3 regions of the Bacillus sp. GW823-FHT06A10 genome follow, and region 3 is predicted to be linked to each of the others. Evidence: riboswitches for the same ligand, from Rfam matches in the RefSeq annotation. Region 3 holds a riboswitch; each other region holds the start of a gene.
The links. Region 3 has a riboswitch for magnesium ahead of AC1Q8M_RS08560 (FtsW/RodA/SpoVE family cell cycle protein). Riboswitches for the same ligand answer to the same signal wherever they lie in the genome.
Positions count from the first base shown of each region.

Region 1: it holds a riboswitch for magnesium, as region 3 does, so the genes downstream of both, AC1Q8M_RS04215 (P-type ATPase actuator domain-containing protein) here and AC1Q8M_RS08560 (FtsW/RodA/SpoVE family cell cycle protein) in region 3, are expected to answer to the same signal.
Region 2: it holds a riboswitch for magnesium, as region 3 does, so the genes downstream of both, mgtA (magnesium-translocating P-type ATPase) here and AC1Q8M_RS08560 (FtsW/RodA/SpoVE family cell cycle protein) in region 3, are expected to answer to the same signal.

Region 1 is NZ_JBXAHT010000001.1:789,405-797,683, forward strand. It holds gene AC1Q8M_RS04170 (GNAT family N-acetyltransferase) at 1-200, shown strand, start outside; gene AC1Q8M_RS04175 (YpbS family protein) at 231-503, shown strand; gene AC1Q8M_RS04180 (sulfurtransferase) at 506-1,339, shown strand; RNA gene ssrS (6S RNA) at 1,456-1,638, shown strand; RNA gene ssrS (6S RNA) at 1,660-1,843, shown strand; gene AC1Q8M_RS04195 (hypothetical protein) at 1,898-2,347, opposite strand; gene AC1Q8M_RS04200 (hypothetical protein) at 2,431-2,742, shown strand; gene AC1Q8M_RS04205 (glutathionylspermidine synthase family protein) at 2,746-3,984, shown strand; gene AC1Q8M_RS04210 (DUF350 domain-containing protein) at 3,977-4,363, shown strand; M-box (ykoK) riboswitch at 4,577-4,742, shown strand; gene AC1Q8M_RS04215 (P-type ATPase actuator domain-containing protein) at 5,079-5,804, shown strand; gene AC1Q8M_RS04220 (5'-3' exonuclease) at 5,937-6,803, shown strand; gene AC1Q8M_RS04225 (FbpB family small basic protein) at 7,159-7,299, shown strand; gene AC1Q8M_RS04230 (acyltransferase family protein) at 7,628-8,279, shown strand, end outside.
Region 2 is NZ_JBXAHT010000002.1:673,956-682,234, reverse strand. It holds gene sdaAA (L-serine ammonia-lyase, iron-sulfur-dependent, subunit alpha) at 1-511, opposite strand, end outside; gene sdaAB (L-serine ammonia-lyase, iron-sulfur-dependent subunit beta) at 530-1,189, opposite strand; gene AC1Q8M_RS18385 (hypothetical protein) at 1,237-1,374, opposite strand; gene rnz (ribonuclease Z) at 1,860-2,783, opposite strand; gene AC1Q8M_RS18375 (DUF3932 family protein) at 2,973-3,224, shown strand; gene AC1Q8M_RS18370 (hypothetical protein) at 3,259-3,798, opposite strand; M-box (ykoK) riboswitch at 3,967-4,134, shown strand; gene mgtA (magnesium-translocating P-type ATPase) at 4,470-7,175, shown strand; gene AC1Q8M_RS18360 (MgtC/SapB family protein) at 7,249-7,950, shown strand; gene AC1Q8M_RS18355 (DNA polymerase IV) at 7,992-8,279, opposite strand, start outside.
Region 3 is NZ_JBXAHT010000001.1:1,694,004-1,702,282, forward strand. It holds gene splB (spore photoproduct lyase) at 1-450, shown strand, start outside; partial or broken gene AC1Q8M_RS08545 (Ger(x)C family spore germination protein) at 623-1,303, shown strand; partial or broken gene AC1Q8M_RS08550 (HXXEE domain-containing protein) at 1,485-1,583, shown strand; gene AC1Q8M_RS08555 (Rieske 2Fe-2S domain-containing protein) at 1,795-2,706, opposite strand; gene AC1Q8M_RS08560 (FtsW/RodA/SpoVE family cell cycle protein) at 2,929-4,050, opposite strand; M-box (ykoK) riboswitch at 4,236-4,412, opposite strand; M-box (ykoK) riboswitch at 4,920-5,085, shown strand; gene mgtE (magnesium transporter) at 5,367-6,695, shown strand; gene AC1Q8M_RS08570 (phosphodiester glycosidase family protein) at 6,852-7,949, shown strand; gene AC1Q8M_RS08575 (penicillin-binding transpeptidase domain-containing protein) at 8,229-8,279, shown strand, end outside.

The DNA.
Region 1 (8,279 bases), 900 kb from region 3:
CTGCTAAAGGATATGGTATGTCAAAACTTGAAATTGGTACAGGCAATTCTAGTGTTTCACAACTTGCTTTATATCAAAAATGTGGATTTCGTATTTTTTCTATTGATTTTGATTACTTTTCGAAGCATTATGAAGAAGAGATTATTGAAAATGGCATTGTATGCCGTGATATGATTCGGCTTGCAATGGAATTGAATTAGAACGTATAACTTATTTAGGGGGAAGAGAAGATGGAAGTACATAAAGCAATTACAGCACATTCTCGTAAACAAAATGAAAGTGTAAAAGCATGTTTACAATTAGATGCGCAGCGTGAAGCAGCTATTGAAGCAGCCGTATCTCTTGCGTCAAATGGGAAAGAATTTTCGGTTGATGTCATTAATGTTGTAACAAAGCAAATTAATGATCTTGCAAAAAATGGTGTTACCTTGCAGCGTAAATATGTTACAGAAGAAATGGTTATGGAGTATGTAAGTCGTTTACAAGAGAAAGAAGGTCGTTAAAGATGATAGTTACAGTCGAATGGTTACGTGAGCATATAGAAGATGAGAACGTCCGTGTAATCGATTGTCGTTTTGATTTAGCGAATCCTAATTGGGGTAGAGAAAAGTATGAAGAAGAACATATTCCTCATGCGTTATATTTTGATTTGAATTTAGATTTATCAAGTCCTATAGCAGAACATGGTGGCCGCCATCCGTTGCCAAGCATTGAAGAGTTTGCGGACAAGCTTTCGGAGGCTGGTATTGATGAACATACGACAGTAATTGCGTATGACAGTCAAGCCGGTGCAAATGCTGCTCGTTTATGGTGGTTATGTAACTATGTAGGACATGAGAAAGTATATATATTAGATGGTGGTTTCCCGGCTTGGAAAGAGAATGGACTACCGACGACAGCGGAAATTCCTGTTGCTATACGAAAAACATTCAAAGCTAACATACAAGATCATATGCTTGTATCGATGGAAACAGTAAGAGAGAATATCCAGGCAGGTGCAGATGTTACGTTAATTGATTCAAGAGAGCCAAAACGTTATGCTGGTGTAGAGGAACTTGTCGATCATAAAGCAGGACATATTCCGACAGCAACAAACTATTTTTGGAAGGATGGAATGTTGCAATCAGGACAATTTAAGAATGAAGCTGAGCAACAAGAACGATTTCAAAATCTGTCGAAAGATAAGGAAACCATTGTATATTGTGGTTCTGGTGTTACGGCATGTCCAAATATCATTGCGTTAAAATTGGCTGGATTCCAAAATGTTAAATTGTATGCAGGTAGCTGGAGTGATTGGATTTCTTATCCAGAAAATCAAATTGCAAAAGAAGAAGATTAATCACTTGCATGCAAAAATAATTTGTATTAAAATAAGGTCACAAGCAAGAGATTGCTCGAAAAACTTTGTATTTTACACATTGGAAACAATGTGATAATATAACGACAAGTAAATAATACATCCTGCGGTGTACGTAACTTATTTATGTCTAAAACCGATGTTAGTTATACGGAAGCTCAATATTTAGCGACCATCATCAAGCCTTCCTTGTGGAGGAAGATGTACGGTAACTGTGAGGGCATCCACCTGCGAGTAGCGGGTTTTTGGACATTTACGAGGAGCGGCACGTGCGGGGGTCTTATTTCAACTAACCTTATATAAAATTCCTACGGTGTACGTAGCTTATGCATGTCTTAAACCAATAAGTTTAATATGGAAGTTCAATATTTAAATGTAGCTAACATGCCATCTTTTTAAGAAGGAAGTTACAAACATTTGTGAGAGCATCCACCTGTGAGAGCAGGTTTATGGACATCTAGAGAGAACGGCATATGTGGGGCTATATAAAAACCTTACGTTTTATACGTAAGGTTTTTTTGTTGCATAGATATATCAATATTATCTTGATTCACCTGTGAAGTTTCCGTAATAAATGTAGCACTTTCTGTCTTCATCAATCTCTCTTGAATCCAAGGAGAATTCCATAGACATGCCGTCTCGCTGAATATATATAATATCTGAATGAAGAGATGGTAAAATTTCTTCGTAGTTCCATACATCTTGACTATCTACTAAGCTTGAACTCGTTTCACTTAGTTCTCTAATTTCAAAACCGATGTGGGAGTATGTAGGGTCTGAAGGGTCATTGGCGAAAACTTCTTTTTGAATATAAATAACTGCTGTTCCGTCTGGATCAACCGAAGTTGCAGTAACAACATAAGTATTTTTCTCTTTAATAAAATATTCACAAGTCATGCGTGCGATAATTTCAGAATTAGAAATATTGGCGTAGTTCCATAAAGCAGGATACCCTTTCGTTTCATCATTAAGTCGATATTCTAAGCGCATTTAATCCCTCTTCTTCCTTTTTCTTCTACTTTATCATGCCATCCTATATAATAGGAATAGAATTTAAAAAGGGGAGTGCGAAGGTGACAAAAACGAAATGGCTAGTAGGTGGTGTCGTAACGTCTTTAATGACTGGCACTTTATTTGGTTGCGCACAAGATCTTCCCCCAAAACCGAATGATAATAGTTGTTCTGATTGGGATTGGGATGATGAACTTGGGGTATGGCAGTGTGATGATAGTAGTTCAGGTTATCGTGGGCATTATTTCTATGGTGGGCGATACTATCAAAATAAATCTACTTTTAAAAATTCATCGGCGTTTAAATCGTATCAATCGTCTGCTGAATTTAAAGGTGGAATTGGAAGCGGTTCAAAGGGAGGATTTGGGGGCTAAAATATGTCGCAATACATAAGGGATCGAAAAGAATTTTATTTAAAATATCCGAATTTTTGGTCGGATTTATATGAATGTGAGTATAGTTTGTTTCATGTTTTTTCTATAACAAATCAGACTTTGGACCAATTACACTTAGCGACTGAACGAATGGGGAAAATATTTTTTAAGACTGCTAGACTGCTGCGTAATTTAAGTGACGAACAGCTTCTAGATCTTGGCTTTCCATCCGCGAGTTTATCATTCATTAGAATGAAAGGGCTTTATCCTGAATCTGTAATTTCGCGATTTGATTTTGCTGTAACAGAGGATAACAAAATCAAAATGCTTGAGTTTAATAGTGATACACCAACTTTTATTGTGGAATGTTTTCAAATGAATGGGAAAGTATGTGAAAATCTAGGTTATGATGATCCAAACTCGGATCAAGAACGATTGCTATCTTCTGGTGTAACGAAAGCAGTAATGGAAGCGACAAAGGGATTAGATAATCCAAATGTTGTTTTTACAGCACATCATGAACATATCGAGGATTGGAATACCACTATGTATTTAAGTCAGCTATGCCATGTTGAAAATAAAGTAGTGCCAATGTCAGAACTTAGAATTACAAAGGATGCTCTAGTTGATAAAGATGGGACGAAGATTGATGTTTTATATCGCCAAACGTATCCGATAGAAGATTTAATTGAGGATCAAGATCCTGAAACAGGAGATTTGGTAGGTGTGGAACTGCTGCAACTTGTAAAAGCCGGAAAGCTTTTTATAATAAATCCTTTGTCAGCATTTTTACTTCAGCCAAAATCAATTCAGTGTCTTATTTGGGGGTTAGCAGAAGAAGAGGTCTTTTATACAAATGAGGAACAACAGTGGATTAAAGAATATATGTTACCTACATATTTAGAACCAGATTTATTTTTAGGAAAAGGTTCTTTCGTTCAAAAACCTTCATTTGGGAGAGAAGGAGATACAATTACGATTCGCGATAAAGACGAAAATATTATGCTTCAAAATGCACACGAAACGTATAAAGCGTCACTGCCGATATTTCAAAAGTATACCGAACTGCCAGTCGTATCCTTGGAAACAGAAAAAGGGATCGAGAAACTGTCATATGTGTTTGGTTCGTTTTTAATTGCTGGAAAAGCGAGTAGTATCGGTATTCGTGCGGGAGAAAAGATTACAGGAAATGAATCGTACTATTTACCGGTAGGTATAAAAAGGAGGGGAAAAAATGATTAATTTTTTATTATATTTAGCAGTAACACTCGGCCTTTTATGTATAGGTCTGTTCTTGATGGAAGTGACAACGAAAGTAAAGGAATTTAAGTTAATGGCTCAAGGAAATAAGGCGGTAAGCTATGTGCTTGGAGGACGATTACTTGGGTTAGCTGTTGTTTTATATTCGACAGCAGCTAATTCAATTTCACTTCTTGATATGATTTCGTGGGGAGCAGTTGGGATTTTGGCTCAAATTATCGTCTTTTATTTAGCTGAGTGGCTTACACCACGCTTTAATATAAACAAAAGTCTCGAAGAAGATAATCAAGCAGTCGGTCTTTTTCTTATGTTTTTATCGCTTTCAATTGGGATTGTAATCGCTGGTTGTATAACTTATTAAAAACTTTACGTTTAAACGTAAAGTTTTTTATTTTATCCCGCTATTTGCCGGGCAGCCCGATTGGTGAGGGCTAATAATCAGTGGGGGATGAACAAAACCCCCACTGATTAAAGTTTCACTTTATATACGTTAGTTTGCCATACCTTTTGAAAAAATTGTAGGCTACTGTTGACATCTATTTTAAATAAGAGTAACATTTTCAATGTAATGAAAATAAGTCTCTGTTAGGTGAGGCTCCTGTATAGAGAAATGCTACTGCCCAAAAATGTCGAGAGACGCCAATGGGTCAACAGGAATGATCGAATTAAGGTTTTTCTTAACGTAGCTGGTAATGTACCTATGCTATACAGTGCTAAAACTCGGCGAGGGAGAGGTCCGTAGATTTCTAATTATATTAGAAATCGTTTATTTGTGTATGTAATGGCCACTACTCTCTTAAGGGTAGGGGTCTTTTTTGTTACCAAGCTATGAGTAATTTCATAGTATAAACTATAAAATTAAACGAGGAGGTGAGGAGCATGTCAAATTCTGACTCGGTTCCGTTACCCATATACTTCAAATCAAAAATATATGATGTAGGCAGGAAACGATTTGTTCCTCCCTCTATATTTATCACAATGTAGCGTTTATAAAGCGCTAGACAACTTTCACAGAAAAGTGGATAAATTGAGAAACAAAGCGTTTCTTCCTATGTTGTAAAGGAGGAGACGATAATATGTTATATGCAAACAAAACTGTGGGTAACACGTCATATAAACTAAATAAAAAATCAATAAAAGAACAAACAATGCTCCAAAAAAATAAAGATTTATTAATTGAAATTGCAACAAGAGATGTAAAATCTGTATTTGCATATTTTAAAACAACAAGAGACGGACTATCAATGAAAGAGGCGCAAAAACGTATTCAAGTATATGGCCGAAATGAACTAACTTCAAAAAGAGCAATTCTTACAGAAGTAATGATGAAGCTTGGTGGCATGATTCCAGGTTTTTCAAAACAACGTGTGTGTGATGAGTTACAACGTGAAACGATTACTGTATCTAGAGTAGAATGTTCTAGTAGTACAGGGCTAAATAGTGAACTGAAAATGATGGAGATACCAGTGCAAGAACTTGTACCTGGAGATATGATTTTTCTTTCGGCTGGAGATGCTGTGCCAGCTGATGTACGTATTATTTATGCAGATGATTTATTAGTGAATGAGTCTGTGTTAACGGGAAACGAAGCGAGTATAGAGAAGTTTGAAAGCTGCTATCACCTTGAACGTAAACGATTTATTCCATTAAAACGGATGAAAGATTATAATCCACTTGAGCTTGAAAATGTATGTTTTAAAGGTTCACATATCGTTAGTGGAAGTGCAAAGGCTGTCGTTGTTTCTACTGGAAAAAATACGTATTCAGGCATATTGCATACTTGTTGTAGTAGAACGTCTTAATGTGTTAATGGTGCTAAATATACAAAAACAATGTATAATAGACAAAGTTGAGCAAAAACGTAGAATGGTAATCTATTTATATAACCTTACGTGATAACGTGAGGTTATTATTTTTTTAATAGGAGAGGAATTATGAAAAAAGTATTATTAGTTGATGGTATGGCACTATTATTTCGTGCTTTTTACGCAACAAGTGTCTACGGACAATTTATGAAACGACAAGATGGAACCCCTACGAACGGGATTCATGGTTATATGAAACACTTGTTAACAGCTACGCAAGCGATCGAACCAACACATATCGTTACATGCTGGGATATGGGAAGTACGACATTTAGAACAGAATCGTTCTCGAATTATAAAGCAAATCGTGCAGCGCCACCAGAAGAATTAATTCCTCAATTTGATTTAGTGCAAGAAATGACTGCAAAATTATCCATTCCAGTTATCGGTATGAAAGGCTACGAAGCCGATGATTGTATCGGTACGCTTGCAAAACAATACTGCAATGAAGCTGAAGTTTATATTTTAACTGGTGATACAGATTTACTTCAACTTGTTGATAAGAACGTTACAGTTATGCTTCTGCGTAAAGGAATTGGAAATTACGAATATTACACACCGGAGAAAATCATGGAAGAAAAAGGTGTAGAGCCGTGGCAAATCGTCCATGCAAAAGCTTTCATGGGAGATACAAGTGATAATTATCCAGGTGTAAAAGGTATCGGTGAAAAAACAGCGTATAAGCTTATTCAAGAGCACGGAACAGTATCCGCTGTACTAGAAAATGTAGAATCATTAACAAAAGCGCAGCGTACGAAGATTGAAAGTGATTTAGAGAACTTAAATATTTCGTTGCAATTAGCACAAATTCACTGTGAAGTTCCAATTTCATGTTTACTAGAAGAGGGATTACACACAATGGATGAAGAAAAACTTAGATTTGTTTGTGAAGAAATGAATTGGGGAAGACCTGAAATATTAATAAATATGCTATAAATAGTTTGGAAAGAGGGATGTTGTATAAGTCGAACTTTGACTTGGTGACACCCTCTTTTGGTTTTTGTAAACAGTATTATAGTAAATAAAATTATGTCGAACTCAATTTTAAATATATAAATGTTTCGACAATATATAATGATAAAAGTTGATGAAAATAGTAACTTTTATAATGAAGTGAATTAATTTCAACATAGTTTTAGATAGCTTTTTTTTCGTGTTCACAAAGTTGTCAGAAAATAAGCGGAATTTTCATATGAAGTTCAAATAGAATTCACAACAATCAATTATTATAAGGACACACAGATAATTCCTTATCTTTTATATAACCCATCCCCCAAGGAGGACAATGAAAATGAGAAAAAAAGTGAGAAAATCTTTTAAACAATTATTAATTGAAAATAAACAATCACTATTAAATAATAAAGAAAATATGAAAGAAATTGAAGAGAGAATTGAGAAACGACATGTAGCATATAGTGGTGCGAGTAATTAAATAAAATAAAAAAGATAGCCTATATAGGCTATCTTTTTTATTTTATATTGAAAAAACGTTATTCATCTTTTTAATTTTGTAAATATGCAAGATATTTTTATAGTGTTTTTCTATCAATATTACTCATTTTTCGAGGTTGAAATTGGTATATACCAATTTTTGAGATTTTCTATTCATAATATTACAAAAAATGTTACAATACACTCAAATTTATACTATAAAATCATTTTAATATGAAAAATTGGAATGAAAAGAAAGGAGGGGAATATGAATAAAGATGTCGCTTTGAAATGATTATTATCATTTCATTAGGAGTTGATGTAAAAAGATGAAGAGATACGAAGAATTGGACTCTATAAGAGGGATTTCTTCATTAGTAGTAATGATTGGTCATCATTTAATGATTTTTTCAGCATTTCAAAATTACAGTTATGAAGATAATAAACCATTTGTTGTGTATCTATTAAAAGAAACACCTGCTCGTCTAATTTTTAGTAGTGGTAACGAATCTGTTATTATCTTTTTTGTTTTGAGCGGATTTGTTTTGTATGAATCTATTCAAAAAAACTATAGTAGCTATGGATCATACCTTTTAAAACGTATATGCAGAATATACATTCCTTATATTGTGGCAATAATAATAGCTATTATATGCCAGGCTACAATTAGTGAATATGGTATTTCTTATTTAAGTGAATGGTTTAATCGCTCATGGACGATTGAAAGTTCTTCAAGCTTAATCGCACAACATATTTTATTGGTGGGGAAATATAATACAGATGCATATAACGGTGTCATTTGGTCACTTGTCCATGAAATGCGAATATCAATAATTTTCCCGTTAATTTTGATGATTTGCTTGCGAAAAACGTTAAGGGGTTCATTACTATTATTGTTTAGTTTTAGTATATGTTCTGTCATGATGTTATTTTTGTTTCGTGCGGGCTTAACATTAACAAGCTATGCATTAACTTTGCATT
Region 2 (8,279 bases), on a different contig from region 3:
CAACTTCAGCTTGGCATCCTCCTGCAGCACCAGAAATACAAGCGTTATTCGCAACAACCATACCGAAAGCTCCTGCTGTAAATAAGAATTCAATCATTTCTTCACGTGTAGGCTGCAATTTTTCTCTTAGCGCAAATAGTACACCTGGCACTGTTCCAGCAGACCCTGCTGTTGGTGTTGCACAAATAATTCCCATCGCTGCGTTTACTTCATTTGTTGCAACAGCTTTACTTACTGCATCCAAAATCGTATCTCCAGATAAGCCTTTTCCACTCTTCATATACGCTTGAACTTTTACAGCATCTCCACCAGTTAAACCAGTTGGTGATTTCACGCCGCGAATACCACGTTCTACTGCTTGTTCCATCACGACTAAGTTCTTTTCCATACCAGCAATTACTTCTTCACGTGAAATACTTCTTGTTTCCATTTCACATTGAATCATAATTTCTGCGATTTTTACATTTTGTTCTTTAGCTTGCGCCACTAGTTCCGCTGCGTTCCGAAACATGGTGTGTCCCCCCTGCAATTAATCCATAATAGTTACTTGACAAATATTTTGTTGCGCTTTTATTTCTTCAATCACTTCATCTGCTAATAATTCATCTGTTTCAATAACCATAAGCGCTCTTCTTCCTTTTTCTTTACGAGAAACACTCATTGTACTAATGTTAATCTCGTTTGTAGCAAGGATTGAAGCTACTGCTGCAATAGCACCAAAGCGATCGTTATTTACAATAAGTAGTGCTGGACTTGTGCCTGATAATTGAAGATCGAATCCGTTTAATTCTACAACTTCAATTTTACCGCCACCAATCGAGCAAGCAACAACTTCAATTTCTTCTTCACCTTTATACAAACGAATTTTCGCTGTATTTGGGTGAGGTGCATTGGCATCTTCTTCAATGAATTCCACTTCAATTCCGCGCTCTTTTGCTATTTCTAGCGCCTCTGGAATACGTAAGTCATCTGTTTCAAATCCTAATATTCCACCGATTAGTGCTACATCCGTACCATGCCCTCGATACGTCTTTGCAAATGATCCATATAACGAAATGCTTACTCTTTCTGGTTCATGACGAAACAGCTGGCGAGCAACTTGCCCCATTCTTGCCGCGCCTGCTGTATGTGAACTTGATGGTCCAATCATAACTGGACCGATAATATCAAATACTGAGCGATACTTCATCATAACTCCCCCTAAACCTCTATGCAAAAATTTATTCTACTATTCTATTAACCTGCTACATCTGTCGCTTTTCCAGTTGTACCACGAATTTGTTCTGCTGTATGAATTGGATAATTTTTAAATAAAAGTAATCCAATATAACCTGAAATAATACCAGTTATAATAATACATAAGAATCTTAGCATTATTTTCATTAAAAAATGATATAAGATAATCCACAATAAAGTCTGGTAGCAATCCAAAGTTTAACACAGAAGCCATTGCAAGGATAGCATAAACAAGCGATATCTTTCCTATTATAATTCTCATGTTACTCTCTCATGGTTTAGTCAACTTCACTTGTTACGATAATAACTAAAAAGCATGTGACTTATCATAAATTATAATCTGCCCTCATTATAGCTTGTTTTTTATAAAACGCTTACTTTTGTTGAATTTTAAAAGTTCTGAATAAAAGTCCGTTCCTGCTATTTGTATCACTTGTATGTCATCTGACTTATATAACAGTTTTTCTAAATAATCATTATTTCGTATTTTTATCGTATATATTCAAACCATTCTAATTTTCTGTATCATCCAAGTATAAGTATAAAATAATAACAGTTTTATTTTTTAATTTTTTTAGACATAAAAAAATGGTAACCCATCGTTACCATTTTTTACAAAATTATTATTTTTCTACTGGGAATGATTTCAAATCTGTCGCTATTTCTGTATTAGCAAACAACTCTCTTGCCTCTTTCAATAATTCCTTATATGTATCTCCTTGATAGCGAGAACTAATGTGAGTTAAGATTAATCGCTTCGCATTTGCCTGAAGTGCAATGCTCGCAGCTTGCTTAGATGTGGAATGAAAATAATCATGCGCTTGTTGCTCATCTTCTGCTGCGAAAGTCGCTTCATGGACAAGTACATCTGCATCTTGCGCAAGCTCCCTACTCGCTTCGCAATATCGCGTATCACCTAAGATAGTAATAATTCTTCCTTTTTGAGGTGGGCCGATAAACTCATTTCCATTTAATATCGTGCCATCCTCTAATTCAACTACTTCTCCATCCTTTAAACGTTTAAAGATTGGACCTGGTTTCACACCCATCTCAAGCAACTTATTAACTAAAAGAGCACCTTGTATATCTTTCTCTACAATACGATATCCAAAACATTCTATACCGTGTGACAATCTTTTCGTTTCTACATAAAATTCATTATCTTCAAATACGGTACCTTCTTCTGTTATCTCCACAACTTCAAGTGGATATTTCACATGTGTCGTACTTACCGATAATGCCACTTCAATAAATTGTTTAATTCCTTTCGGTCCATACACCGTTAAAGGCGTAGTTCCTCCTTGAAATGAACGGCTACCTAATAAACCAGGCAATCCAAAAATATGATCGCCATGTAAATGCGTAATAAATATTTTTTCAATGCGGCGCGGACGTACAGATGTATGTAATATTTGATGTTGCGTGGCCTCGCCACAATCAAATAACCAAGTTTGTCCTCGTTCTTCTAACAATTGTAAAGCAATTGCTGAAACGTTCCTTCCTTTTGAAGGAACACCTGCACCAGTTCCTAAAAATACAAATTCCACTTTCTTTCCTCCAGCTCTAAATATACTCTATCTCTCATCTTACGGAATGTTATTTCAAATGGCAAATTGAATTTACATAACCAATCATCTAGACAACTATATAACACGAACATTATACTCAAAAAATTTAGCGATCGTTCGTGTTTTGTGTTAAAATGATTATACTACATTTTAAGGGAGCGTTTTATTATGAAAGAAGTATTTCGTTTACAAACTGATTTTTCATCTTCATTTGATCGCTGGGTAAGTTCTTTCGTGTCTGATCACCCAGCACAATTAGAATGGACAACTTTAAAGGAATTAATCCATGAATATACAACATCACATACAAATGATACGTTACCAGCATATATTTCTTCAGCTTTAACATATTACGCCCAACGCGTTTCAACTACAAACAGTTCAGAGATTGTTATTTTTGAAAACCCTACAATCTCGTAATCTATAATAAAAAAGCACTGGTTACAGTGCTTTTTTATTTATACTTATTTAGCAAATGATTATATTCCGTCCAAAAGTCTGTATACATACTTTGATCAAACTCATCTAAAATTATCTTTTCATTTGATTTATTGAATAATTCTTTTGCTTGTAGCGCAAAAGAAACAATTTGTTTTCTATATTCATTTTCATTTACTTCTATATGAAGCCCTTCATAGTATATAGCCTTTTGATCAGTAGAAATAACTTTGACAAAATCCTTTAAAACCACATTTTCACCTATATGGTTTATAGTCCAATGAATTGAAATTGGGCATCCTAACATGAGCCTAGTGCCACATCCATGCAAAATAAGCCCCTCTTCATTTTCAATATCACAAATATATTCTTTATCTAAAGTTCGTAACAGAGCTAAAGCTGATTCACTTATTCCCCATTCCTCATCCATACCTGTTTGTGTAATAATCGTTCCATCCACATTTAAATAAATTTCCCCGTGAGAACATAAATCTTCCTGCTCATTAAACAACCACTTTTGATTCTCAATATTTATAATAAAATTTTGTGGTACCATTACAAATTCCCCTTTTATAAAAATATTTATTTTCCACATTATTTATAATTAATATCATGTATTTCATCCCATATATCTATTATAAATCCATTTAATATTTTAAAAACACAGATAAAAAAGATATTGACACTACGATTTTACAGTGCTAACATTCAACATGTAATTGAATATGGTCTCTGTTAGGTGAGGCTCCTGTATAGAGAAACGCTGCTGCCCAAAAATGTCGAGAGACGCCAATGGGTCAACAGGAAAGGTCGGAATGAAGGCCTTTTTTAACGTAGCTGGTTTCAGTACCTATGCTATACAGTGCTAAAACTCAACGAGGGAGAGGTGCATGTATTTTGTCATACACAAAAACTGTTTTTATTTATGTCTACTAGCAGTCTTTGTTGTGGACTCTTTTAACTGCGAATTCAGACCTTTACTCGTTTTGAGTAAAGGTCTTTTTACGTCTATATGCACCTTACTATGAAACAAACATAGCATATTCAGAAACTACTAAATTGTACGGAGGTGAGGAACAGTTGGCAATTGATGATTCGGCCCAGATACCCATACGTTTTACATTCATATTTCATCATGTAGGTAGGAAAGAAACTGTTCCTCACCATTTCAAATAGTTAGTTAGGTAACAGATTGTTTCCTCCTTCATGACAGAGGAGGAACTACCGATGTTTAATTTACAAAGACAAGAAACAAAGCATGCTTATGAGCAAGATAGCGTGAAAACAAATAACGAATTATTAGTGGAGGTTGCAACACAAGATGTAATCTCTGCGTTAAAACTTCTAGAAACAACACAAGATGGATTATCTAAACAAGAAGTGGCTCGTAGACTTTCTTTATACGGTCCGAACGAAATAGCTCATAATAAAATGGCGCCGTGGTACATTCAATTTCTGCTGGCATTTAAAAATCCATTTATTTTCGTTTTATTAGCTCTTGGAGCACTCTCCTTTTTCACAGATGACATACAAGGAACAATTGTCGTATCTGCAATGGTACTACTTAGTGCAACGATTCGGTTTTCCCAAGAATTTCGTTCTCAAAAAGCTGCCGATAAGTTAAAGGCTATGGTTCGAACAACTGCGAGCGTATTTAGAATAAATGGATTTGTACATGAAACAAAAAATGTAACGAATTTAAATCGAAATTACACAACAGAAATTCCAATTGAAGAGCTTGTACCTGGCGATATTATTTCCCTTTCAGCTGGTGATATCGTTCCAGCTGATGTGCGTGTTGTATCCGCTAAAGATTTATTTGTTAATCAATCTTCTTTGACAGGGGAAGCACTTCCTATAGAAAAATACGAACACTGCTACCATACAGAAAATAAGCATATCTTACCGAAAAACATGAAAAAAAATTACAATCCACTCGATATGGAAAACCTTTGCTTCATGGGAACAAATATTGTAAGTGGTAGCGCAAAAGCTGTTGTCATCTCAACAAGTACCGATACGTATTTCGGCTCTTTAGCAAATAAGGTAATCGGAAAGCGTGTAGAAACAAGCTTTGATAAAGGTGTAAACAAAGTAAGCTGGCTCTTAATTACATTCATGCTTATTATGGCGCCTATCGTCCTTCTCATTAACGGATTCACAAAGGGAGATTGGCAAGAAGCTTTCTTCTTCGCTATTGCCGTTGCTGTTGGTCTTACACCTGAAATGTTACCAATGATTGTAACTGCTAATTTAGCTAAAGGTGCCGTTAACATGTCTAAACAAAAAGTAATTGTAAAACAGCTAAATTCTATTCAAAACTTAGGTGCTATGAACATTCTTTGTACAGATAAAACCGGAACTTTAACAGAAGATAAAGTTGTCCTTGTTCGTCACTTAGATTCTAGTGGAAATAAATGCAATCGTGTCTTGCAATTTGCCTATTTAAATAGTTTCTATCAAACTGGATTGAAAAACTTAATAGATAAAGCTGTTATTAAGCATACAGAGGAAAACAATACATTTGACCCATCAGCTTTTCAAAAGCTAGATGAAATTCCATTCGATTTCGCCCGCCGGCGTATGTCAGTCATCGTAAAAGATATTTCAGGTGAACATACAATGGTTTGTAAAGGTGCCGTAGAAGAAATTTTATCAATTTGCAACTACACTGAAGTGGATAAAAAAATCGTTACACTCACTGAGGAAATACGCTCAAATGTCAAAAAACTAAGCGAGACATTGAATAGTGAAGGTATGCGGGTTATTGCTGTGGCTTATAAAAAAGATAGAAACATAAATGATAAAGAGTACGCAGTAAAAGACGAAACTGATATGATTCTCGCTGGATATATCGGCTTTTTAGATCCACCGAAACCATCTGCAGCAGCTGCAATTCAAGCATTACAAAAGCATGGTGTACAAGTAAAAATTTTAACTGGCGATAACGAAATTGTTACACGAAAAGTTTGTAAAGAAGTTGGATTAGATATCGGCGAACCAATCCTCGGTTACGAGATTGATTCTTTACCAGATAAAGCATTAGCAAAACTTGCTGAAGAAACGACTGTATTTGCGAAGCTTAATCCAATGCAAAAATCTCGCATTATACACGCATTACAAGGAAACAGACACACTGTAGGTTACATGGGAGACGGCATTAACGATGCTGTAGCATTACGTGAAGCTGATGTCGGAATATCTGTTGATACTGCTACTGATATTGCGAAAGAAGCTTCTGATATTATTCTACTCGAAAAAAGTTTAACTATATTAGAAGCCGGGATTGTAGAAGGACGTACTACATTCGGAAATATTTTAAAATATATTAAGATGACAGCTAGCTCTAACTTCGGTAATGTGTTTAGCGTGTTAGTAGCAAGTGCTTTCATTCCTTTTTTACCGATGCTTGCCATTCATCTTTTAATTCAAAACTTACTTTATGATATTTCACAACTTTCTATTCCATGGGACAAAATGGATAAAGAGTTTCTAGAAAAACCCCGAAAATGGGATACTGCAAACTTACGAAACTTCATTATTTGTATCGGCCCAATTAGTTCCATATTTGATATTATCACATACGTAGTCATGTGGAATGTATTTGGCGCAAATACACCGAGCGAGCAATCATTATTCCAGTCCGGTTGGTTTGTGGTTGGATTGTTAACTCAAACTTTAATTGTTCACATGATACGAACACAGAAGATTCCATTTATTCAAAGCACTGCATCAACACCCGTCGTTTTATTAACCGCTCTTATTATGGCAATCGGGATTTATATTCCATTCTCACCACTTGGTGCAGCCGTTGGTTTACAAGCATTGCCACTTAGCTACTTCCCTTGGTTAGTAGGAATACTATTAGGCTACGCTTTTTTAACACAATTCCTGAAAAAGCTTTATATTAAAAAGTTTCATAGCTGGTTGTAAAAATAAGAATGAGTGGGTATTCCCCGCTCATTCTAAAAGACATAACACATATTTATATATGGAGGTGACCATGATGGTATGGTACGACATTATATTCAGATTAGTTATAGCAATTATTGTAGGAGCTTGCATCGGAATGGAAAGACAATGGAGACATCGAATGGCTGGGTTACGGACAAATGCTCTCGTATCACTTGGTGCCTGTATATTTGTTTTATTATCCGTCATGCTTGATCATGATGCTAGCCCCTCACGCATTGCTGCTCAAGTCGTTAGTGGCATTGGTTTTTTAGGGGGTGGCGTTATTATCCGCGATGGTTTTAGTATTAGAGGGCTAAATACGGCAGCTACTTTATGGTGTGCAGCTGCTGTCGGTACTCTTACAGGCGCCGGTTTCCTCGTTGCAGCTATATTAGGTGCAGCCGGCGTGTTACTAGCAAATATACTTCTTCGCCCAATTGCTCTTTTTATGAATAAAAAATCAAAAGAAGAATCACCTGAACAAACGAACTACTTACTTTCCCTTACTTGTTCAGAAGAAACTGAAGCACATATTCGTTTTTTACTTATGCATATGGTAAGTACAGAAGGGCTCAGTTTAAAAGAGTTGTATAGTGAAGATGTAGATTCTAATCAAAAAGTTTGTATACAGGCTATATTACATTGCAAGACAAATACAGCTATCTTAATTGAAAAAATAGTAAGTAGAATGCTATTAGAATCTGGCGTTACTGGAGCTGGATGGAAGACTTCTTTAGATTTAGAAGCGAGTTAAATAGGAAAGGTGTCATGATTTTTACTACTTCATGACACCTTCTACATAAATTTATTTTCTAACTTTTGTTGAAACGACTTCTCTTGCTTACGTAGTAGTTGACTACCTCGTTGTAAAAGCAGTGTTCCATACTTATCATTAATTTGATCAATGACAGCAAGTAGCGGTTCTTTTTTTGCATCCTCTTCAAATGAGAACAAATCTAATTGTTTCACCGATTCTGTCTTCCACTCTATTTCAGTAGCTGTAACACCTAGTAAACGAACGGAATCACCATCCCAATGTTGCTTCCATAAACGGGATGCTGCTTGAAAAATATCGCGTTCTTC
Region 3 (8,279 bases):
CGCTTTAGTGTAAACGCTGATTATGTGATTAAAAACTTTGAACCAGGAACTTCTCCCTTAGCTAAGCGAATTGAGGCAGCAGGAAAAGTAGCTAGAGCTGGATATCCTCTTGGTTTCATTGTAGCTCCTATTTACCTACATGAAGGCTGGAAGGAAGGATACTATCATATGTTTGAACGCCTAAATGCTGAATTACCTCTTGATTCACGGGATGATATTACATTTGAATTTATTCAACATCGTTTTACAAAGCCAGCTAAGAGAGTGATTGAAAAAAACTACCCGATGACAAAATTAGAATTAGATGAAGAGAAAAGAAGGTATAAATGGGGGAAATATGGAATCGGAAAATACATTTATCAAAAAGAAGAAGAAGAGGATATAAAAAATTATCTCTATTCCTATATGAAACAGTTCTTTCCTAATGCAAAACTAGAATATTTTACATAAAAGAAACGAACAAAATTCATTACATCATCAATCTAAAAAATTACTCACTCAAAAAAGTGATATTGGTCAACAATTCGCTAATAAATTATTTGAAAAATTTATATACGAAAGTCTTTTATGTAAAAATATGTTTCATTATGAGCTGAATCCCAACAGTTAAACAGAAAAATACAGTGGTTGCTCTGAGTTAATGGAGATAGAAGAAAGAGGATTTGTAGTAGGCGCGTCTTACGATATTGTTAAGGAAAAGAAATCAAATCCAATTATGAAAGGGACGTATCAGATGGTACTTCCCAGTAAGTTAGCGCAGCAAGGTGGAAAAGGGGCAGGGAATAATTATATTAATGTGAGTGCAAAAGCAGATAGTGTATTTGAACAAATACGAATTATTGCTAAAAAAATTAGTCGTGAATTATTTTTTCCGCATATACAAGTGATTATTTTTTCTGAAAAATTACTCTCGAATCCTAATGTTTTACAGAATACGCTAGATGTACATATTCGTGATCATGAAATGAGAAGAAACATCCGTCTATTTGTTTCTCGAGGGTACTTTGGCGGAGTTGCATTTTAGCGATTATAAACAAGTTATGGATGAAAAACGCTTAACGAAGGATATTTCAAAAGAGATGGAGCAAAGGATTCAAAAATCAATAAAGCTTGTTCAAAAAAATATAAGGTGGATGTATTAGCATTAGGAGAAGTATATAAGCGGAATAATTATAAAGAATGGAAGAAAATAAGTAAGAATTGGGATCAAGGTGAAAATTATTTTAGTAATGCTGACATTAATGTTTATGTTCATCCAGTAATTGAACATTCAGGCTCAACTTTACCGAAGAGAGTGAAATAAGGTGATTTAAGTCGTTAGCGGATTAGAAATACGCTAAACGATATTAATGCTGGTTCTGCATTTTCAATCAGTGCAGACTTATGTACTTTAAACGTGATTAATAAATTATATTTGGCTTATTATGATCCTTTGGTTAGCACTAGTTAGAGTTATAGTAAAAATATTAAGTAGAAACGACTTATTTTTAATAATAAGAGGAAATATGTTACTGAAAAGTAAGGAGACAAATTATTACTTTTCTAAAGAGTCATTAGGTCCGTACAATGATGCATTAAAGTGATTCATAAGGGATTCTGAATGCTAAGAGAGTGAGAATGAATTACAAAAGAAAGGTGCATAGGCGCCTTTCTTTTTTTGAAGGGATTTTTTGTTACGAGTTAGTACAAAATTGGGTTCAGGGGGTACTATAAAATTTTAGCTTGATGGCGATGGGGTAGCATCCACGTCTATCAACATCACTACACCTATATTTAATACTGCGTTACGTGCCTTTAATCAAGTGAAAAACAAGACCCATTTTGTAAAAACTGAAACCAACGTTTTCTAAACTGAATTTGAGCCATATCTGCATGAACATGGGCCTCCATTTTTAAAGCTTCTGGTATAGGTCTAGGATGTTGACTTTCTACAATAATTTGATCCTCTTTTAGTACTCTTAAACTAAATTTAGCTAAAATTTGGTCTAGTAAAGGGAAGTACTTTAAAAATGTCCTTCCGGTATATCCCATAATTAATGTCTCTTCTTCATCAATTGGTGTAAACGTAATATACGGAATAAATGACTCATTCTCCTGTTTGCCACTGTGAAGCATCCACTGATGTGGGAATTTGTATTCAAGGTAAGCATCACCATTTGAGAATATAAACTGATCCAGTGTTCCCTCCAGCTTATAATTGGTTGATTCGGCTTTTGTTTTTCTACCAATCGTTTTTTTATGTATATAAGCAAGATGAGCAGTATCCAGCACAGATTCGATTGATCGAGTAAGGTGTGCATTCCAAGTGGCGTGGAAGAAAGAGAGTTTAAAAGGAGTGTTCTCCATTACATGAAAAGTTTGCCATTCAGGTGGAGTTTCCTCACTATCAGGGTATATCCAAATCAACCCAATTTTTTCTCTTACAGGGTATGAGAAGGTATGAGCAAATTTCGGGATAGGTTTATTGGGTTGGGATGGAATTCTTACACAAGTACCACAACTATCGAATTCCCAACCATGGTAGGGACAGACTAGTTTACCATTTACTACTTGTCCCAGTGATAAGTCAGCGCCACGATGAGGGCAGTAAGGTGATAGAGCCTGAACTTCGCCTTTTTCATCCCGATATAATAGAAAATCTTTGCCAGTAACTCTTTTTTTACTGGGATCTTTTTTATATCTTTTACATAACTCACAGCATACCAATTACGTGGGAATACTCTATTTATATTTAGAGTCATTTATTTTCTCCTTCTTTTTTATTCACCTAGTAGATATTAGTGGTGTCTACTGTATACTGTCTATTCTATGCTATAAAATATTTTAAATGTTGGTTTAAAATTAATAAATCTACAGTTTAATCAAATCATTATGAAAGCCTGCATAATCTCTCTAAATGTAACAAAAATGACTAAAGTACAATAGATTTTAAAAAGGAGAAAGTTTTATTTTATTGAAAATTGAGATATTAAGCAATATTCCTATTGCTATTAAATTCACCATTAAAGAACTTCCACCAAAACTTACAAATGGAAATGGAGTACCTGTAAGAGGAAATAGTCCCGTAATACCACCTAAATTTACAACTGATTGCATACCAATCATACATCCTATACCAATTGCTATAAAACTGCCGAATGGATCTACACATAATTGTGCAATTTTTAAGGAGCGAAGTACTATAGTCAAAACTCCAACCAATAGAATAAATACACCAATAAATCCTAGTTCTTCAGAAACTATTGCCATTATAAAATCAGTGTGTGGTTCTGGAAGATAACCTGTTTTTTGTATGCTATTTCCAAATCCACGACCAGTGATTCCTCCAGAGCCCATGGCAATAAAAGAGTTTACAAGCTGGTATCCATTTCCTTGCGCATCAAGAAAGGGATTGAAAATCGTAGTAATACGTGTCTTTTGAACTTCTGATAAACTATATTGAATCAAATAATATAAAATAGGTAACCATAAAATAGAACCGATGGTAGTTCTTTTGATTAGTAGATTTATATTTATTCCTGAACAAAGAAATATGCTAAAACCTATACCTAATATTAAAAGTGCAGATCCTAAATTTGGTTGTTTAAAGATAAGAAAAAAAATTGTAGCTAAAAAAAATAAAAGTTTTCCGATACCACTCCAGTTATTTTTAGCTTGTTCTTGTCGCAATGCAAAAAAACGGGCTGTTACAAGGATTGTTCCTAATTTAAGAAATTCAGCTGGCTGTATTCCAAAGATCCATGATTGAGCATTATTTACCACTTTTCCTTTCCATAAAACCATAATTAATAAAAAAATCCCCCCAACCATAATACAGATTGAGACTATTCGTTTTTTCCATATTTCATATGGGAGTAAAGCACAAATTATTAATCCTATTGTTCCTAAAAGTAGCTTTGTTAATTGAGAATCAACAAAATGTCTACTGTTATAACCGTAATGTTGGACAGCGACAATGGAGCTTGCACTATACATCATGATAATACCTAAAGTACATGTTATGAATAGAGGAAGGAGCAATAGATAATCGAGTTTTAATATTTTTTTCATTTTAATATCCTCCTGATTTAAAACAAAACATAATATTACATTTGCTAATGAATAGAATCTTGTTCTCGTCAATTACTAAATATGACTTTTGTTTAGGAAGATTCTATCGCTTATTCCCTGTTTTTTACGCAAAAATCCCCCTAGTATGTAACTAGAGGGATTCAAAATGGCATGAGTAAATAAGGCTTTTTTCCCTCTAGTAGAGCTTTGGCACTATACAACGTAAAGTAATGAAAATTCATTACTTAGCTATCTTAAGAAGAGCCTTAATCCGACAATTCCTGTTCTACCCATTGGCGTCTTTCGACATTTTTGGGCAATAGCCTGTGTTTGCATAGGAGCCTCACCTAACAGGTTAAGCAATATAAATTTTATGTGTTTGTTTCGTGTAGCAAGCATAAATATATTTTTTTTGCTTGTCAAGCAACCATATTGCTAATTTTATTTGTTTTATTGCTTTATAGTTCTTTGAGAAATGATATGAAAAAATGTCTGTAATCATTCTGTATAAGTACATATTTTTGACTTGTAGTGTATCGTTTGATTAAGTAGTTTAACCATATAAATTTGATAAACAGTAAAGAAGATTTTAATCATAAAAGAAGATTTTTTTGTGAATGTTCTTTTGATATACAGAATGACTAATTATTCATCTTTTGTTATAAAGTTGGAATTTGATTAAAAACAATAAGTTTCATATGTTTTATTACGTTTCTTCGAATTAAATCTATTTGAATTCTATGTTTTTTAAGGGGAATTTTAAATTTATAATAAAATATAATTTCATTTTCTATAAAAGATTTTTTTATGAATGGAATTGAAAGTCAGTTGACAAATATTAAATTCTGGTTTAAATTTTGAAGTAATTCAATAAACTTTGTTAGGTGAGGCTCCTGTATAGAGAAACGCTGCTGCCCAAAAATGTCGAGAGACGCCAATGGGTCAACAGGAACGGTCGGATTAAGGCCCTTCTTAATGTAGCTGGTTATAAAAACCTATGCTATACAGTGCTAAAACTCAACGAGGGAGTGGTATACGATTTGGTAGAAAGGCACCTCTGTGATTTCGGCAGAGCTGTCTTAATAATCATTTATTTGTATTGTGATAAAACCTTTACTCCTTTTTGAGTAAAGGTTTTTCTGTTTAATGTTATTTATTTTTATCTTGTCTATATTCAAAAAGGAGGTAATTCTAAATAATGAATTGATTGCAATGTAACTATTATTGCTCTAATAAAAAATTTTAGACAGATAAAATAAAACAAAACCACTCATGAAACTCTAGAGTCTCCCTTAGCAATATGAGGAGGAGTTAACATGAAGAAATTATTAAAAGAATTACTTGTAACCAAAAATAATTTGGATGCAGAGAAAGTTTTACGTCTTCCGTCGTATGATGTTGCGCAAGAAGTAAAAAGATTTTCAATTGAAGATCAAATCATATTGCTAAATACGATTCCCGTATTAAAAAGCTCTAAAATGCTTCAATATATGAGTGCAGAAGAAAAATATAATATCTTAATTCACTTATCTGAAAACAAAGCTAAAAAGTTACTAAATTTACAACCGATTGATGAATTAGTAGATTTACTTCTAGCGGTTCATCCTGAAAAACAAGCTAAATTAATGGCGTATCTAGACAAAATTACAAAACATAACGTAAAAAAATTGATGAATTTCAAACCTGAAACGGCAGGAAGTCTTGTCACAAGTGATTTTGTTGCAGTTAGAGGAAATTGGTCAGTAAAAATGACATTGAAGTACATTAGGGAACATTCTGAAAATGTAGAATCAATATCTTATAGTTATGTTCTTGATAGTCATGGTTATCTTGAGGGAATCGTTTCCATACATGAGTTATTACTAGCAGCAGATGAAGAGATATTATCTACTATCATGATGCCAGAGGTAATTTCAGTACATGCTGAAGTTGACCAGCAAGAAGTTGTAAAAAAGCTACTAAATTATAATTTAGCAGCCATACCTGTGATAACAGTAAATAATAAAATGATTGGTATTATAACATTTGATGACGTAATGAATGTTATGGAAGCAGAAGCTACAGAAGATATTCAAAAGTTAGGCGGAAGTGAACCGTTGAATCAATCTTACTTTGAAGCTAGCGTTTGGAGTATTTTCTTCAAACGTCTACCATGGTTATTACTTCTTTTTGTTGCTGAGGCATATACAGGTACAGTATTAAAGTATTTTGAAGACGAAATTGAAACTGTAGTTGCCCTTGCTTTCTTTGTTCCATTATTAGTAGGTACTGGAGGGAATACAGGAACACAGGTTGTAGCAACAATTACTCGTGCAATTGGTATTGGAGAGGTGAAATTTAAAGACATTTTCCGTGTAATGAAAAAGGAATTTGCAATAGGTATGCTTCTTGGACTTGCACTTGGGATAGCTGGGCTCACTCGTGCTTATATGTTAGGAGTTGGAACAGAAGTTGCACAAGTTGTAGCAATTACTTTATTATTTATTGTTATTTGGGCCTCTCTTGTAGCAGCTGTTTTACCTTTGATTCTAAGAAAATTAAAACTAGATCCTGCAGTTGTTTCAGGTCCATTTATTACAACATTTGTTGACGGAACAGGATTAGTAATTTATTTCATGGTTGCAAAAATGTTATTAAATTTATAAATATACACTGAAAAAATGAAATTCGGAATAAGTATTTTGCCCTAATTGCTAAAATATAGCGGGGAATTCAGGCATGAGGAAATCAAACACCTTTGTCTTTATTAAAAAATATTTTAAAAGATTCATTGAATGTAATTAATACCGGAGGATAAAACTATGAAACATCTAAGAAAAATCTTCAAACGAATTTTGCTTCTATTGTCTATTTTCATGCTTATTGGCATAGGAATATTATTTGGTACTAGCTATGGCCGGGAGCTTCGCATAACAATGGCTGGGAGTATACTAACTTCTCAGCATCCACAATATGCGAAGTATACATTCCTATCCCAAAAGGAACTAGATAAATTGCAAGATAGAATTAATCATCCAAAATGGTCAAATAGTGATGAGCATATTTATAAAAAAATAGCAGGAAAAAGATTAGAAGAATTTAAAAATCAGCCATTAGAAATTGATGTAGAAACGATTAAAAGTAACAAAGATAGTCGCTTTCTTTTTGAAGGAAAATTAGTTACTATTAGCAATCCCTTCAATGTTAAACTTGTTAGCCATCAAGGAACACAGGGCGCTAACAGGGGAGAAAAAATTAGCGTAATGGCAAAACGTAATCATGCACTTGTTGCTGTGAATGCAAGTGGATTTGCTGACGAAACAGGAAGGGGTGGAGGAAATGTTGCTACTGGAATTGTGATAGAAAATGGGAAAGCTATTGATACAAATATGGATAGAAATGCCCCTACAATTATTACGGGATTAACAAAGTTTGGTCAAATGATAACAGGAAATTATTCTACCCAACAACTGTTGGATAAACAAGTCGTTTCCGCAGCTGGATTTATGCCACAGTTAATTGTAAATGGAGAAAAAATGATTACAGAAGGAGACGGCGGTTGGGGGTCGGCTCCAAGAAGTATTATGGCCCAAAAAGAAGATGGTACAATTATGTTTCTAGTTATTGACGGTAGACAGACGCATAGTATAGGGGCTACGTTAAAAGAGTGTCAAGATATTCTATATGAAAAAGGCGCTATAAATGCAATGGCAATGGATGGAGGTTCTTCTGCTACGCTATATTTAGGAGGAAAGGTTATAAATTCACCGTCTACATTATCCCATGAAGATCGTTATTTACCGAACGCTTGGGTGGTAACAGCAAACCAAAAACAAAAAATAAAGATGACAATTGATGGGAGAAAAATAGATACCAAAACATCAGATGAATTTGATGCGAACATTTCAACGAATTTATGAATTATTAAAAATAGAACAAATACATGATTTTTATCTCGTTAGTTGGAAAATTAAAATTATTTTTTAAAATTAGAAATTATTATTTCATATTCATGATTTGCACAATATCAAACGAGAGTGATGAGGATTCCAAATTTACGGAATTCTTATCACTCTTTTTTAGTTTTTTGTAAATATGGAACAATATCCTTACTTTCACTGTCTATTAAGCGTTAAAACATTTTTTATTAAATAAATTAAGAAAGGAATTATCATTTTTAACTAAGGGAGAAGATTGAATTGAAAAAATTATGGATGCTGTTTTTCATTTGTTTCGCAGTTATGTTGGTA